DNA from 4 places in the Streptomyces gottesmaniae genome. Region 1 is predicted to be linked to each of the others. Evidence: riboswitches for the same ligand, from Rfam matches in the RefSeq annotation. Region 1 holds a riboswitch; each other region holds the start of a gene.
What was found. Region 1 has a riboswitch for cobalamin ahead of RM704_RS18245 (cobalamin biosynthesis protein). Riboswitches for the same ligand answer to the same signal wherever they lie in the genome.
Positions count from the first base shown of each region.

Region 2: linked by a shared signal. The riboswitch ahead of RM704_RS09195 (ABC transporter substrate-binding protein) and the one ahead of RM704_RS18245 (cobalamin biosynthesis protein) in region 1 are both predicted to bind cobalamin.
Region 3: linked by a shared signal. The riboswitch ahead of cobN (cobaltochelatase subunit CobN) and the one ahead of RM704_RS18245 (cobalamin biosynthesis protein) in region 1 are both predicted to bind cobalamin.
Region 4: linked by a shared signal. The riboswitch ahead of RM704_RS03785 (ribonucleoside-diphosphate reductase subunit alpha) and the one ahead of RM704_RS18245 (cobalamin biosynthesis protein) in region 1 are both predicted to bind cobalamin.

Region 1 covers NZ_JAVRFJ010000014.1:206,606-209,946, forward strand. The annotation lists gene RM704_RS18240 (cobyric acid synthase) at 1-882, opposite strand, end outside; gene RM704_RS18245 (cobalamin biosynthesis protein) at 879-1,820, opposite strand; cobalamin riboswitch at 1,919-2,061, opposite strand; gene RM704_RS18250 (hypothetical protein) at 2,399-2,710, shown strand; gene RM704_RS18255 (hypothetical protein) at 2,863-3,084, opposite strand; gene RM704_RS18260 (inorganic phosphate transporter) at 3,116-3,341, opposite strand, start outside.
Region 2 covers NZ_JAVRFJ010000006.1:90,517-93,857, reverse strand. The annotation lists gene RM704_RS09200 (FecCD family ABC transporter permease) at 1-983, opposite strand, end outside; gene RM704_RS09195 (ABC transporter substrate-binding protein) at 980-2,032, opposite strand; cobalamin riboswitch at 2,101-2,311, opposite strand; gene RM704_RS09190 (DUF6215 domain-containing protein) at 2,366-3,031, opposite strand.
Region 3 covers NZ_JAVRFJ010000006.1:113,312-116,652, reverse strand. The annotation lists gene RM704_RS09295 (precorrin-8X methylmutase) at 1-400, opposite strand, end outside; gene cobG (precorrin-3B synthase) at 493-1,815, opposite strand; cobalamin riboswitch at 1,861-2,014, shown strand; gene cobN (cobaltochelatase subunit CobN) at 2,085-3,341, shown strand, end outside.
Region 4 covers NZ_JAVRFJ010000002.1:293,795-297,135, reverse strand. The annotation lists gene RM704_RS03795 (nucleoside hydrolase) at 1-723, shown strand, start outside; gene RM704_RS03790 (GNAT family N-acetyltransferase) at 806-1,312, shown strand; cobalamin riboswitch at 1,376-1,511, shown strand; gene RM704_RS03785 (ribonucleoside-diphosphate reductase subunit alpha) at 1,635-3,341, shown strand, end outside.

The DNA of each region.
Region 1 (3,341 bases):
GGCGCGGTCCACGAACCGCACCACGACACCGGGTTCGGCGGCGAGCGCGTCCACGTCGGTGAAGTTGGACATCAGCGGAACCGCGCACACGGCGACCCGCAGCACGTCCTCCCCGACGGGCGGTGCGACGTTCGACTCCCGGACCGTGCCCCGCAGCGAGATGCGCAGCCCGTCCTCCTCGTCGATCCCGAGCCCGTGCCGGAAGGGCAGCACCCCGTACGTCGGCCGCCCGGTGAGCCCGCGCAGCATGTCGAGCCCCGGCTCCAACAGGGAGACGTCCCCCCGGAACTTGTTGACGAGGAACCCGGCGACGAGGGCCTGGTCCTCGGGGGAGAGCAGCGCGACGGTCCCGAAGAACGACGCGAAGACCCCGCCGCGGTCGATGTCACCGACCACGAGCACGGGCAGCCCGGCGTTCCGGGCGATCCCCATGTTGACGATGTCGGTCCGCCGCAGATTGATCTCGGTCGGAGAGCCGGCCCCCTCGCAGATCACCGCGTCATACGTGCCCCGCAGCTCGGTGAGACACTCCAGCACGACCCCGAGCAGCCGCTGTTGCCGCCCCCCGTGGTACCCGCGCGCACTCATCTCGCCCACGGGCTTGCCGAGCAGCACCACCTGACTGCTGCTTTCGCCTCCGGGCTTCAGCAGCACGGGGTTCATGAGCGCGGTGGGCTCCACCCGGCACGCCTGCGCCTGCATGGCCTGCGCCCGCCCGATCTCGGCGCCCTCCTTCGTCACGAAGGAGTTGAGCGACATGTTCTGCGCCTTGAACGGGGCGACCTTGACCCCCTGCCGCACCAGCCACCGGCAGATCCCGGCGGTGACCACGCTCTTCCCCGCGTCGGAGGTGGTCCCGGCGACCAACAGCCCGCCACTCATCCGTGCCTCCTCGTCCGCAGCAGCGACACACCCGCACCGATCCCCAACGCCAGCCATCCGACCCGCCGGGACAACCGGACGGTCCGCTCGATGTCACCCACGACGACGGCGCGTCCCTCCCCATTCAGCACCGGCCGGTGCTCGACCCGCCCCCCGTACGACAACGTGCCCCCCAGCCGCACTCCGAGCGCCCCCGCGAACGACGCCTCCACGGGCCCCGCGTTGGGACTCGGGTGCCTGCCGGCGTCCGCGCGCCAGGCCCGTACGGCCCCGCGGGCATCCCCACCGCAGGCCGCGGCCAGCACCGCCGTCAGCCGGGCCCCCGGCCAGCCCACCACGTCGTCCAGCCGCGCGGAGGCCCATCCGAACCGCCGATACCGCTCCGAGCGGTGTCCGACCATGGCGTCCAACGTGTTGACGGCCCGAAACCCCACCAGCCCGGGCACACCCGCCACGGCTCCCCATACGAGCGCGCCCACCACGGCGTCGGAGGTGTTCTCGGCGACGGACTCCACGACCGCCCGCGCGATCCCGTCCGGGTCGAGCGCCTGGGGATCCCGCCCGCACAGATGGGGCAACCGGGCCCGGGCGCCCTCGACGTCCCCCGCGTCGAGGGACCGCGCGATCGCCCGAGCCTCCCGCCCGAGCGAAGTCCCCCCGAGGACGGCCCAGGTGGCGGCGGCGGTCAACGCGACGGAGGCCGCACGCGACGGGCGTACGGCGGACGAGGCGAAGGCCCCGAGCGCCACGGCGCCACCCGCGCACACGGCGGTGTGCAGCGCGCCCCACCCTCGGTGGTCCCGCCACAGCACCTGCTCCACGGCACCGGCGGCCCGTCCGAACGCGGCGACCGGATGCCCCCGGCGAGGATCGCCGAGCAGCAGATCGCCGAGGAGTCCGGCGGTGGCGCCGTACGCGAAGACGCGATCGGCACGCACCGGTTCAGCCGATCGCGAGGTCGGACGAGGATCCGGTACCGGGACTCAAGCGGCAGCCGCACATGGCGATATGTCCTCACTCAGGGTGTCCACGCCCTGGTTCGACGAGACCGACGGCGAGAGTTCCTGGCTCCCGGGAGGTTCTTCCCCGGTGACAGTGGCGGGACCGCGCCGGACTCGCACCGGCTTCCTCTCCTGCCGTCGTACATGGCCCCGGCAGTCCACCACGCTCCCGGAAGACCCGTCAACTTGCTGTTGACCTGCGGTGCAGGGGTGTGCTCAGCCCCACATCGCTGAAATATGGCCAGACGCCCGAATCGGCTCTTTCCGCGCTCATCTCCGCAGCGCCGGGCGGGAACACTTGAGGGAACGGCAGTACGCGTGTCGGCGCGCTGACTTGTGAGGTGGAGGTCGGGCGTCGTTCGAGGAGGGGCGGGTTCTGGTGTGTGACTCGAGCTCGAAGAAATACGCTGTGCTCTCCTTCCGTCACAGCGCGTGGTGTGGTTTTCTGGCGGGGCTTGTGGACCCGGGAGCGGACGGCTCCTGAAGAACCGTTCGGGGGACGGGAGGTACACGCGATGGAAGATCGGACCAAGGGAACCGCCTCGGCGCGTGCGCGGGCATCGCGGGACCGGCGGACGCTGTTGTCCGCCGCCGCGCCGCTGGTGCTCTTCAGTACGGTCGCCGGGGTCCTCGCCGTCGGGGTGGGAGCTCTCGCCGCCCTGCTGGTGCCGGGGACCGAGGCGCGGGCTGTCGTCTGGCCGGCGGTGACCGCCCTCCTCGCCACGGGGGCGGGCCTGTGGTGGGGGCTCGCCCCGGTCACGGAGCGGCTGAGGGCCCTGGACCGGGCTCTGGTCGGGGCTCGCCCGCGGGGGCCGGAGGAGCGCTGAGGCCGACGGGCCGCGCGGCATCCGCGCGGGCGCGCAGCACCCGGCGAGGGTGACGGCCCGCTGTGGACAATGGACAAAACCCTCGTACCCGGTCAAACGGTACGAGGGGTTTGTCTCTGTGTGTCGTGCGAGGTGGGAGGGGTGGACGGGCCTCAGGCCATGATCAGGTAGATCCCGTAACCCACCGCCGCCGTGCAGGCCGCGAAGCAGGCGTACGCCGCTGTCGTGGCGAGGGCGGGCGACGTGCCGGCGGTGGTCGCGGCCTCCCGCTTGGAGAGGCCGACGATCCCCAGGGTGAAGAGGCCGACGAGGGCCACGGTGACCACGAGGCTGACTCCGAAGACGGAGCCGAGGGCTGCCCAGTCGATGTGCATGTTGGTGTTCTTCCTCAGGAGGTCGCGGGGCTCAGAGGGCGGGCGTCGGCGTGGACGAGTTCGCCGGGGACGTGGCCTCGGCGGCGGTCGCGGCCGCGGGGACCGGGATGGTCGCCGAGAGGTCCTCGGTGACCGGTCCGGCCGGCGGCGGCGTCACGGCGGCCATCGCCGTGGTCACCACGCCGGGCGGCTCCTCGGTGTCGTTGACGTTCGTGTGGTCGACGACCTCGCGGCGGGAGATCACCCAGATCGCGGCG
Region 2 (3,341 bases), on a different contig from region 1:
ATCGCCCCCGACGAGGCGACCAGGGCGGCCGTGAGCAGAGCGGTGGCGCACAGCAGTACGAGCCGGGTGCGGGCCACGGAGACGCCGAGCGAGGCCGCTGCGTCCTGCCCGAACGCGAACGCGTCCAGTGCGTGGGTGTGCCCCAGGCAGACCAGCAGCACCACCACCAGCACCGCCAGACACACCGTCACATCCGTCCAGTCGGCCCCGCTGAGCGAGCCGAGCAGCCAGAACAGCACCGCGCGGGTCGTCTCGGCGTCGGCCGCGGTCATCACCATGAAGGAGGTGAGCGCGGAGAACAGTTGCATCGCCGCGACACCCACCAGCACCACGCGGTCCGTGGTGCCGCCGAGGGTGTGGCTGAGCAGCAGCACGAGCCCGAAGGAGGCCACCGCGCCCAGGAACGCGCCGCCGGAGACCGACAGGACCCCACCGCCCACGCCGAGCACCACGACCACGACCGCGCCGGTCGACGCGCCGGAGGAGACGCCCAGCACGAAGGGGTCGGCGAGCGGGTTGCGCAGCAGGGACTGCATCACCGCGCCGCACACGGCCAGTCCGGCCCCGCACACGGCGGCCAGCAGGGTGCGGGGCAGCCGTAGGTTCCACACGATGCCGTCCCGGATGGGCGTCAACTCCGTGTGCCCCCAGCCGAGATGGGCCACCACCGTGGACCAGACGTCGACCACGCCGATGTCGGCCGGACCGATGGTGATCGCGAGGGCGACGGAGAGAAACAGTCCCCCGAGCCCGGCCGTCCACGCCGATCCCGAGCGCAGCCGACGGCCGAAGGCCACCGCCACCACCGCCACCGACGAACCGTCCGCTCCACCGGTCTCCGCCAGGCTCGGCCCACCGGTCCGCGTGGGGGCCGGCCCACCGGTCTTCGCCGAGGGCGGCCCACCTGCCTGGGCCGGCGCCGACGTGTCGGTGACCGCGTCGCCGACCGTGTCGGGCTCCGCGTCGTGCTCCGTGCCGGTCATCCCGTGAGGCCGTACTCGCGCAGTGCCGCCGCGAGCTTCTCCACGCCCTCGACGGTCCGGACGGTCGGGTTCATGGCCTGGCCGGGCAGCAGCACATAGCGCTTCTCCCGCACCGCCGTCATGTTCCGGGTGACCGGGTCGGACTCCAGGAACTCGATCTTCTTCGCGGCCGTCTCGGCCGTCTGCTGCTTGCGGACCAGGTCCCCGATGACGAGGACGTCGGGATCGCGATCCGCCACGGTCTCCCAGTTGACCTGGGGCCACTCCTCCTCGGTGTCGTCGAAGACGTTCTTCGCGCCCAGTTCGCGGGTGATGACCCCGGGAGCGCCACAGCATCCGGCGAGGTACGGGGACTGGGCGTTGGCGAACCAGTACATGACGGTGACGTCCTCTGCGTCGAGTCCGGCGGTCGCCTTCCGCACCCGGGACCTCAGCTCGGCCACCAGCTTCTCGCCGCGCTCCTCGACCCCGAAGACGCGGGCCAGATCGCGGACTTCGCCGTAGACCGTCTCCATGGTCAGCGGCTCGGTGCGGACGCCGTCGCCGTCACCGCTGTTGTCCTTGCCCACACAGTCGGAGGGCGACAGATACGTGGGGACGCCGAGCTTCTCGAACTCCTCCCGGCTCGCCACACCGCCCTTGCCGAGCGTGGAGGCGAACGAGGAGACGACGAGGTCGGGTTCGGTGTCCAGGACCTTCTCGAAAGAGGGCGCGTCGTCGGCGAGCCGAGGCACCTTCGCGTCGGCCTTCTCCAGCCCCTTCGGCAGCGGATCGGTCCAGGTGGCGGTGCCCACCATGCGGTCGGCGAGCCCGAGGGAGAGCAGGATCTCGGTCGTGCCCTGGTTGAGGGAGACGGCGCGCTCGGGCGGGCTGTCGACCCGCACCTCCCGCCCGCAGTTGTCGAGGGTCACCGGATATCCGGCGGACCCGCCCGAGGCCGGGCCACCGCCCGGAGGCGCCGCGGAGCCGGAGCCTCCGCAGCCGGTCAGCAACAGGGAACCGGCGGCCAGGAACAGGACGGCATGGCGGACGGGGCGTGCGAGTGGCACGGGACTTCCTTCGGCGTCGAGGGCTCATGCGCGAAGCCCGGTCGTACGGTGCTTCCCCGGGCACCCCTCGGTGCCGGGGACCGCCAGCAGGTCTTCGGACTCGGGGTCACCCGGACGGGACGCCTTCCCGGACCGCGATCGTGATCGCCGTCCAGTGGCAGTTGTCCCGCCCGTCACCCTCACCGCTGCGCGTCAGCTCCGGATTCACACCGGATTCCCTGACCCGTACGCGTACTTACGTGTGCGTACGTGGGTTCGACTGGCGTCGGCAAGCTATCACAGGCCGCCGGAGTGCCTGGGCCGCCCGAGCGTCGGAGGCCACCCGGGGGCTCGTCAGGCCGCGGGCTTCCAGCCCGGGAGCGTCGGCAGGACCTTCTCGGCCACACGGAACAGGGCCGCGTCGTCGGGCACCTGCGAATCCTGGCGATAGATGACGAGCTCGAAGGTGGTGCCGCTGTCCTTCGGGTCGGTCGCGACCAGCAGCCGCCGGGCGACGCCGCCGGGGCCGGACTGCGGGTCACTGCCGTCGAGGCGGAACGAGATGGAGATGGTCTGACCCGAGTACAGGGCCGCCGCATGTCCCAGGACCGTCCTGCTCTCGACGCCGGCGCCCAGATGGCCGACCGACTCGGCGACAGGGAGGTCCTCGTACGACGCCGAGAGCTCCACGGTGTAGGTGTCGAGGTCGACGGTCGCCTCGGGGGTGACGGTCCTGGTGCCGTCGAACCAGGTGGACTCGTTCTCGCTGCCCGACGCGCTGACCGCCTGCTCGGTGGGTGTACCGAGGAGCTTCGGCAGGTCGGAGCGGTTCAGGGCGGTGCACAGCTGTGCGCCCGAGACCCTGCCCCGTGGGGTGGGAGAGGCGTCGTCCGAGGTCGAGCAGACGGCCGGCCCCAAGGTCTCCGGGGTCGTGTCGAGGAGGTCGGCCAGCAGCCACATCCCGCCCAGCAGCACCCCCACGGTCGCCACCGCCGAGACCACCTGTGCGCCCGTGCTCATTTCCTTCGGCGGGCCGACTCGGGAAGCCGCTCTCGCACCCGCCTCCGGATCCGCTGCCGATCTCGTCGCCGGATCTACTGCCGATCCCGTATCCGGACCTGCTGTCGCCGCCGTCGCCGGACTTACGACTGATCCCGTCGCCGGATCCACTGCCGATCCTGTCTCCGGACCTACGACCGCTCCCCTCGCCGGACCTGCTGCCGAACCCGTCTCCGCATCCCCATCACCTTCCGAGCCCGCTCCGGAATCGGCGAATTCGTCGACCATGTCCCCCGTGCCCCCACCTTGATGTGCACACGCCTGACGCGCG
Region 3 (3,341 bases), on a different contig from region 1:
CCACGACCGACCCCTCCAGACGGTCCCGCCACAGCTCCAGCGCGGCGGCGCTGCGCGTGGTGCCCAGCTTCGCCGCCAGCGCGGGGACGGCCGGGTCGGAGAGCGTGCACAGCACGTCGTTGTCGGCGGGCAGCCGCTTGCGGGTCACCCCGCTGGCCACCATCCTGACGTCGGTGAAGATGGGCGCCCCGGCACGCAGGGCCTCCCGGGCGCGGGCCACGACGCCGGGGGTGTAGGTCAAGTCCCGTACCAGGTCGACCATTCCGCAGGCGTGGATCATCCGGACCGCGACCTGGCTGACATCGGCGGGCAGGGCCGCGAGGTCCGCCTCCGCGCGGATGGTGGCGAAGGACTGCCGGTAGATCGCCGGGCCGTCCTTCTCGTAGTCGTAGGTGGTCACGGTGGTCTTCTCGCTGCTCTCGGTCGTCGTACGGGGGTCGTTCGTGCGGGTCGTGCGTGTACTCGGGTCCACGTCGTGTGTGTTCTCGGCCTTCACGGGGTGATCTCCCCCAGAGCGGCGGCGAGTCGGGAGGGGTCCGCCATGGGCGCGGTGCGGGGCTCTCGGCCGGGGGCGGTGCGGGAGAGCTCGTAGCCGCCGCTCTCCACCGCCACCACGTCGATCCGTTCGCCCCGGGGGTGGCCGCAGCGGCGCTCGCAGCCGGACCAGTACAGCGGGAGCCCCGCGCGGCTCGCCGCCTCCAGACTCCCGGTCGCGTCCGCCCGTACGTCCGCCAGGGACTTCGCGCAGCCGGGCCGTCCGATACAGGCGCCGACGCGCGGCCAGGGGGAGGCGGGATCGGTGACGAGACCGGTCACCGAGAGCCGGGCGAGCGCGTCGGTCACCTGCTCGCCGCGCAGGCCCGGTGCGGGTACGACGACCCCGCGCCAGGGGGTCAGCCGCAGTTCACGGCTCGGTGTCGCCGACGCGAGCGCCGTCAACTCCCGCCATTGCAGGGGGGTGAGACGACCGAGGGGCGCGTGTACGGACAGGGCGTCGCCGACGGCTCCGGGGGGCGGGCCGTCGGCTCCGGCCGTGGCCGTCGCGCTCTCGGGACGAACCCGGATCGCGGCGTCCACGCCGACGGCCGCCGCCAGTCGGTCCCGGACCGTGCCGATCAGCTTGTCCTGGAAGGGGAGTTCGGTCACGCGCCAGACCCGTGCCCCGCTCTCCCGCGCCGCCTCCAGGAAGGTCTCGGCGGCGGTCAGCGCGGCCAGGGCCGCGTGCTCACCCGGGACCGACAGGCTCTCGCGGGCCGTCCCCAGACTCAGCAGCGCGCCGTCGTCCCCGGTCGCCCGGACGGTCACATCGGCGTCCAGCGCGGCCACGTCCCCCCGCCCGTCGTCGAGCGCGAACAGGAACCGGCCCGACAACCGCCGCGCCGCCTCGCTCGCGCACAGCGCGGTGTCCAGGGCGGACAGCCAGGGCCGCACGTCGCGCAGACCACGGTCGTCGAGACCGGACAGGGGCGAGGCCACGATGTTGCGCACCCGCTCGTGCCCGGCGGACGGCAACAGCCCCGCCGCGTCCAGCGACTCGGCCAGCTCGCCCCCGCAGCCGTCGGCCAGTCCGCGCAGTTGCACGTTGCCGCGGGAAGTGAGGTGAAGATCACCATCGCCGAGCCGCCGCGCCGCCTCCGCGAGCGCCTCGGCCTGTCGGACGGTCAGCACACCACCGGGCACCCGGACCCGCGCCAGCGCCCCGTCGTCCGCCGTATGCAGCCGCAGCGTCCCCGGGCAGGCGTCGCCACGGTCCCGTGTGACCGCTGTGGCCTGGGACGATGAACGCAGGGGAGGCGTGGACATGGCGGCGAGCATACCCACCGGCACAACGGACGTATCCTCCGCCCTTTTGAGGCGACCCTTACTATGCTGCTCGGTGGATCATCCGGTCCATCGACGCCACGGAAGGCGACAGGGGAGGAAGCCCGGTGTGAGTCCGGCGCGGTCCCGCCACTGTGAGCCCGTCCCAGGAGGGTCGGGCGAGTCAGGAACTCCCTTCCCCGTACCACTCGGCCCGCCCGAGCAGGGGAGACTCCGATCCGACACCGCCCGGGGCGCGGACCCCGAGGAAGGCCAGCAGCCGCATGCAGCCATCGTCCGGGGAGCGCTCGACGCAGCCCCGCATCCTGCTCCTGTCGACCTCCGACACCGACCTGCTCAGCGCCCGCGCGGCCGCCGGCCCGGTCCCCTACCGCTTCGCCAACCCCTCCCGCCTCGCGCTGGAGGACCTCCCGGCCCTCCTCGACGGCACCGATCTGGTCGTCGTACGCCTCCTCGGCGGCATCCGGGCCTGGCAGGACGGCCTCGACCTGTTGCTCGCCGACGGCCGCCCGGTCGTCGTCCTCACCGGTGAACAGGCGCCCGACGCCCAGCTGATGGCCGCTTCCACGGTCCCGATCGGCATCGCCGCCGAGGCCCACGCCTATCTCGCCCACGGCGGCCCGGCCAACCTGGAGCAGCTGGCCCGTTTCCTCTCCGACACGGTCCTGCTCACCGGCCACGGCTTCGACGCGCCGGCGGCCGCCCCCGCCTGGGGTCCGCTGTCCCGGGAGGCCAGGAACACCGACGGCCCCACCGTCGCCGTGCTCTACTACCGGGCCCACCACATGAGCGGCAACACCGCCTTCGTGGACGCCCTGTGCGCGGCGATCGAGGACCAGGGCGCCCGCGCGCTCCCGCTCTACGTGGCCTCGCTGCGGGCCCCCGAGCCCGAGCTGATCGAGGAACTGCGCGCCGCCGACGCGATCGTCACCACCGTCCTCGCCGCCGGCGGCACCAAGCCCGCCGAGGCCTCGGCCGGCGGCGACGACGAGTCCTGGGACGCCGGCGCCCTGACCGGCCTCGACGTGCCGATCCTGCAGGCCCTGTGCCTGACCGGATCACGCGCGGCCTGGGAGGAGAACGACGAGGGCGTCTCCCCGCTCGACGCGGCCAGCCAGATCGCCGTCCCCGAGTTCGACGGCCGGCTGATCACCGTCCCGTTCTCCTTCAAGGAGATCGACGAGGACGGCCTCCCGGCCTATGTCGCCGACCCCGAGCGCGCCGCCCGCGTCGCCGGGATCGCCGTACGCCACGCGCGACTTCGCCACATCGCCAACCCCGACAAGCGCCTCGCGCTCGTCCTCTCCGCCTACCCGACCAAGCACTCCCGCATCGGCAACGCGGTCGGCCTGGACACCCCCGCCAGCGCGGTCGCCCTGCTGCGGCGCCTGCGCGAGGAGGGCTACGACTTCGGGACGGACACCGAGGTGCCGGGCCTGGCCTCCGGCGACGGCGACGAGCTGATCCGTGCGCTGATCGAGGCGGGCGGCCACGACCAGGACTGGCTCACCGACGAGCAA
Region 4 (3,341 bases), on a different contig from region 1:
GGCCTCGGCGACGAGACCCTCCCCGACTCGACGGCCCCCCACCCGACGGAGTCGTCCGCCCAGGCCCTGCTGCGCCTGTCGAGGGAGTACGAGGGCGAGCTGACGGTCTGCGCCACCGGCCCCCTCACCAACGTGGCGATCGCCCTGCTGGAGGACCCGCACTTCGCCCACCGCGTCCGCAAGTTCGTGTTCATGGGCGGCGCCGCGCAGGTCCCGGGCAACTTCACCCCGGTCGCCGAGTTCAACATCTGGGCCGACCCGGACGCCGCCGAGATCGTGCTGTCCTCCGGCATCCCGTTCACCATGGTCGACCTCGACGCCTCGCACCGCTGGCTGTTCCGCCCCGACGACCTGGCCGCGCTGGAGGCCGCGGGGCCCGGCACGGCCCTCGCCGCCCGGCTGATGCGCACCTACATGGCCGCCTACACCCGCCACGGCGGGGACGGCACCTGCCCGCTGCACGATCCGCTGGCCGTCGGCGTCTGCGGCGACGAGGCGTTCGTCGAGGCCGCCGACGGGGCCGTCGTCGTGGAGTGCGCGAGCGAACTCACACGTGGCCAGACCGTGTTCGTGCCGGCCGCCGCCCGGCGCGTCTACTACTCCGAGTCCCCCGCCCTGACCGCCCGTCTGCAGGCCACCGGCCGCGTCGCGCTGGGACCGGGCACCCGCGACTTCAGCGCGGACTTCGTGACGACGCTGCCCAGGTGGCCGGCGACACCCTGACGCGATCTGATTGTCCGACCATCGGCGGCGCCTGTGGAAAACCGCCGCCGTGCGAAGCCGCCCCTCGTGCACACTGCGACGCATGGACATCACGATCAGGCCGGTGGCTCCCGAGGAGTACGCCACGCTCGGCGAGATCACCGCACAGGCCTACCTCCGCGACGGGCTGCTGGACTTCGGAGAGAGCGACCAGTACCTCGACGAGCTGCGGGACGTGGCGAAGCGGGCCGCCCGGGCCGACGTGCTCGTGGCGGTCGCGGAGGGACAGGTGCTGGGCGGAGTGACCTTCGTCCCCGCGGGCGGGCCCATGGCCGACATCGCCCGCGAGGGAGAAGCCGAGATACGGATGCTCGCGGTCTCCCCGAAGGCCCGCGGACGAGGTGTCGGTGAGGCACTCGTACGGGCCTGCCTGGAGCGCGCCCGCACCGTGGAGGGCTGTACGCGTGTCGTCCTGTCGACCCAGCGGAGCATGCACGCGGCCCATCGCATCTACGGACGCCTGGGCTTCACTCGCACACCTGAGCGCGACTGGAACCCCCTCCCCGACGTTCTGGACCTCACGCTGCTCACCTACGAGTTGACACTCTGACACCCTGCGAAGCCGATGGCGACACAACATGTGGGGGTGACACCGCGCCCCGGCACTAGATGTATGCTCATGCTCGCTGTCGCCGCAGGGGAATCCGGTGTGAATCCGGAACTGTCCCGCAACGGTGTACTCGCGTGCATACGTCGTCAAATGTGCACGCCTGTTCAGTCCGAACACCTGCCGACAGTGCGCCCGGCCGTCCGGTCCGGGTGCCCTGACGTCCGGGCCTCGTGGAATGGGCCGGTGGACGCGACGCCCCCGTGCGCTCGTGTGCTGCCGCCTGCCTTCCGCAGGGCCCCAGCCGAGCGAGGGAGAGCCCCACGTGACCATCGCGCCAGCCGATCCGGTGTCAGCCGACCCGGCCGCAGCCAGGTCGGTTCCAGCAGACCCGACGACGGAGACCGACGGTCCTGGTACCGCGTTGCTGCGGACCCTGACCGAGCTGACCGCCGACCTCCCCGACGCCGATCCCGGCCGGGTCGCCGCCGCCGCGCTGCGCGGCCGGTCGGTGCGTGTGTCCTCCGCCGAGATGGTCGCGGAGCTGCGTGAGCTGGCCACGGAGGCGGCCGCGGGCCTCATCTCCGAGGATCCCGCCTACTCGAAGCTGGCCGCCCGGCTGCTGGCCGTCGGCATCCGTGCCGAGGCGGCCTCGCAGGGTGTCACCACGTTCACCGAGTCCATCGCCGTGGGCCACCGGGAGGGACTCGTCGCCGACCGCACGGCCCAGTTCACCCGCACCCACGCCGAGCGCCTCGACGCCCTGATCGACCCGGCCGGGGACGACCGCTTCGGCTACTTCGGCCTGCGCACCCTGCACAGCCGCTATCTGCTCCGGCACCCCCTCACCCGCAAGGTCGTCGAGACGCCCCAGCACTTCATGCTGCGGGTCGCCGCCGGCCTCGCCGAGGACACGGGTGCCGACGCGGAGGCGGGCATCCGTGCCCTCGACGAAGTCGCCGCGCTCTATGGGCTCATGAGCCGCCTCGACTACCTCCCCTCCTCCCCCACGCTCTTCAACTCCGGTACGCGACACCCCCAGATGTCGTCCTGCTACCTCCTCGACTCCCCGCTGGACGAGCTGGACTCCATCTACGACCGCTACCACCAGGTGGCCCGCCTCTCGAAGCACGCCGGCGGCATCGGCCTGTCGTACTCCCGCATCCGCTCGCGCGGTTCGCTGATCCGGGGCACCAACGGGCACTCCAACGGCATCGTGCCGTTCCTGAAGACGCTGGACGCCTCGGTCGCCGCCGTGAACCAGGGCGGCCGGCGCAAGGGCGCGGCCGCGGTCTACCTGGAGACCTGGCACTCCGACATCGAGGAGTTCCTGGAGCTTCGCGACAACACCGGCGAGGACGCCCGGCGTACGCACAACCTGAACCTGGCGCACTGGATCCCGGACGAGTTCATGCGCCGGGTGAACGCGGACGAGCAGTGGTCGCTGTTCTCCCCCGCCGACGTACCCGAGCTGGTCGACCTGTGGGGCGAGGAGTTCGAGGCCGCGTACCGCAAGGCGGAGGCGGACGGCCTGGCGAAGAAGACCATCGCGGCCCGTGACCTGTACGGCCGGATGATGCGCACCCTCGCGCAGACCGGCAACGGCTGGATGACCTTCAAGGACGCCGCCAACCGCACGGCGAACCAGACGGCCGAGCCGGGCCACGTCGTCCACTCCTCCAACCTCTGCACGGAGATCCTGGAGGTCACCGACGACGGGGAGACGGCGGTCTGCAACCTGGGCTCGGTGAACCTGGGCGCGTTCGTCGACCGGGCGACGGGCGACATGGACTGGGAGCGGCTGGACGCGACCGTCCGCACCGCCGTCACCTTCCTCGACCGCGTGGTCGACATCAACTTCTACCCGACCGAGCAGGCGGGCCGCTCCAACGCCAGGTGGCGTCCGGTCGGACTCGGCGCGATGGGCCTCCAGGACGTCTTCTTCCAGCTGCGTCTGCCCTTCGACTCCCCGGCGGCGAAGGCCCTGTCCACGCGGATCGCCGAGCGCGTCATGCTCGCCGCGTACGAGGCC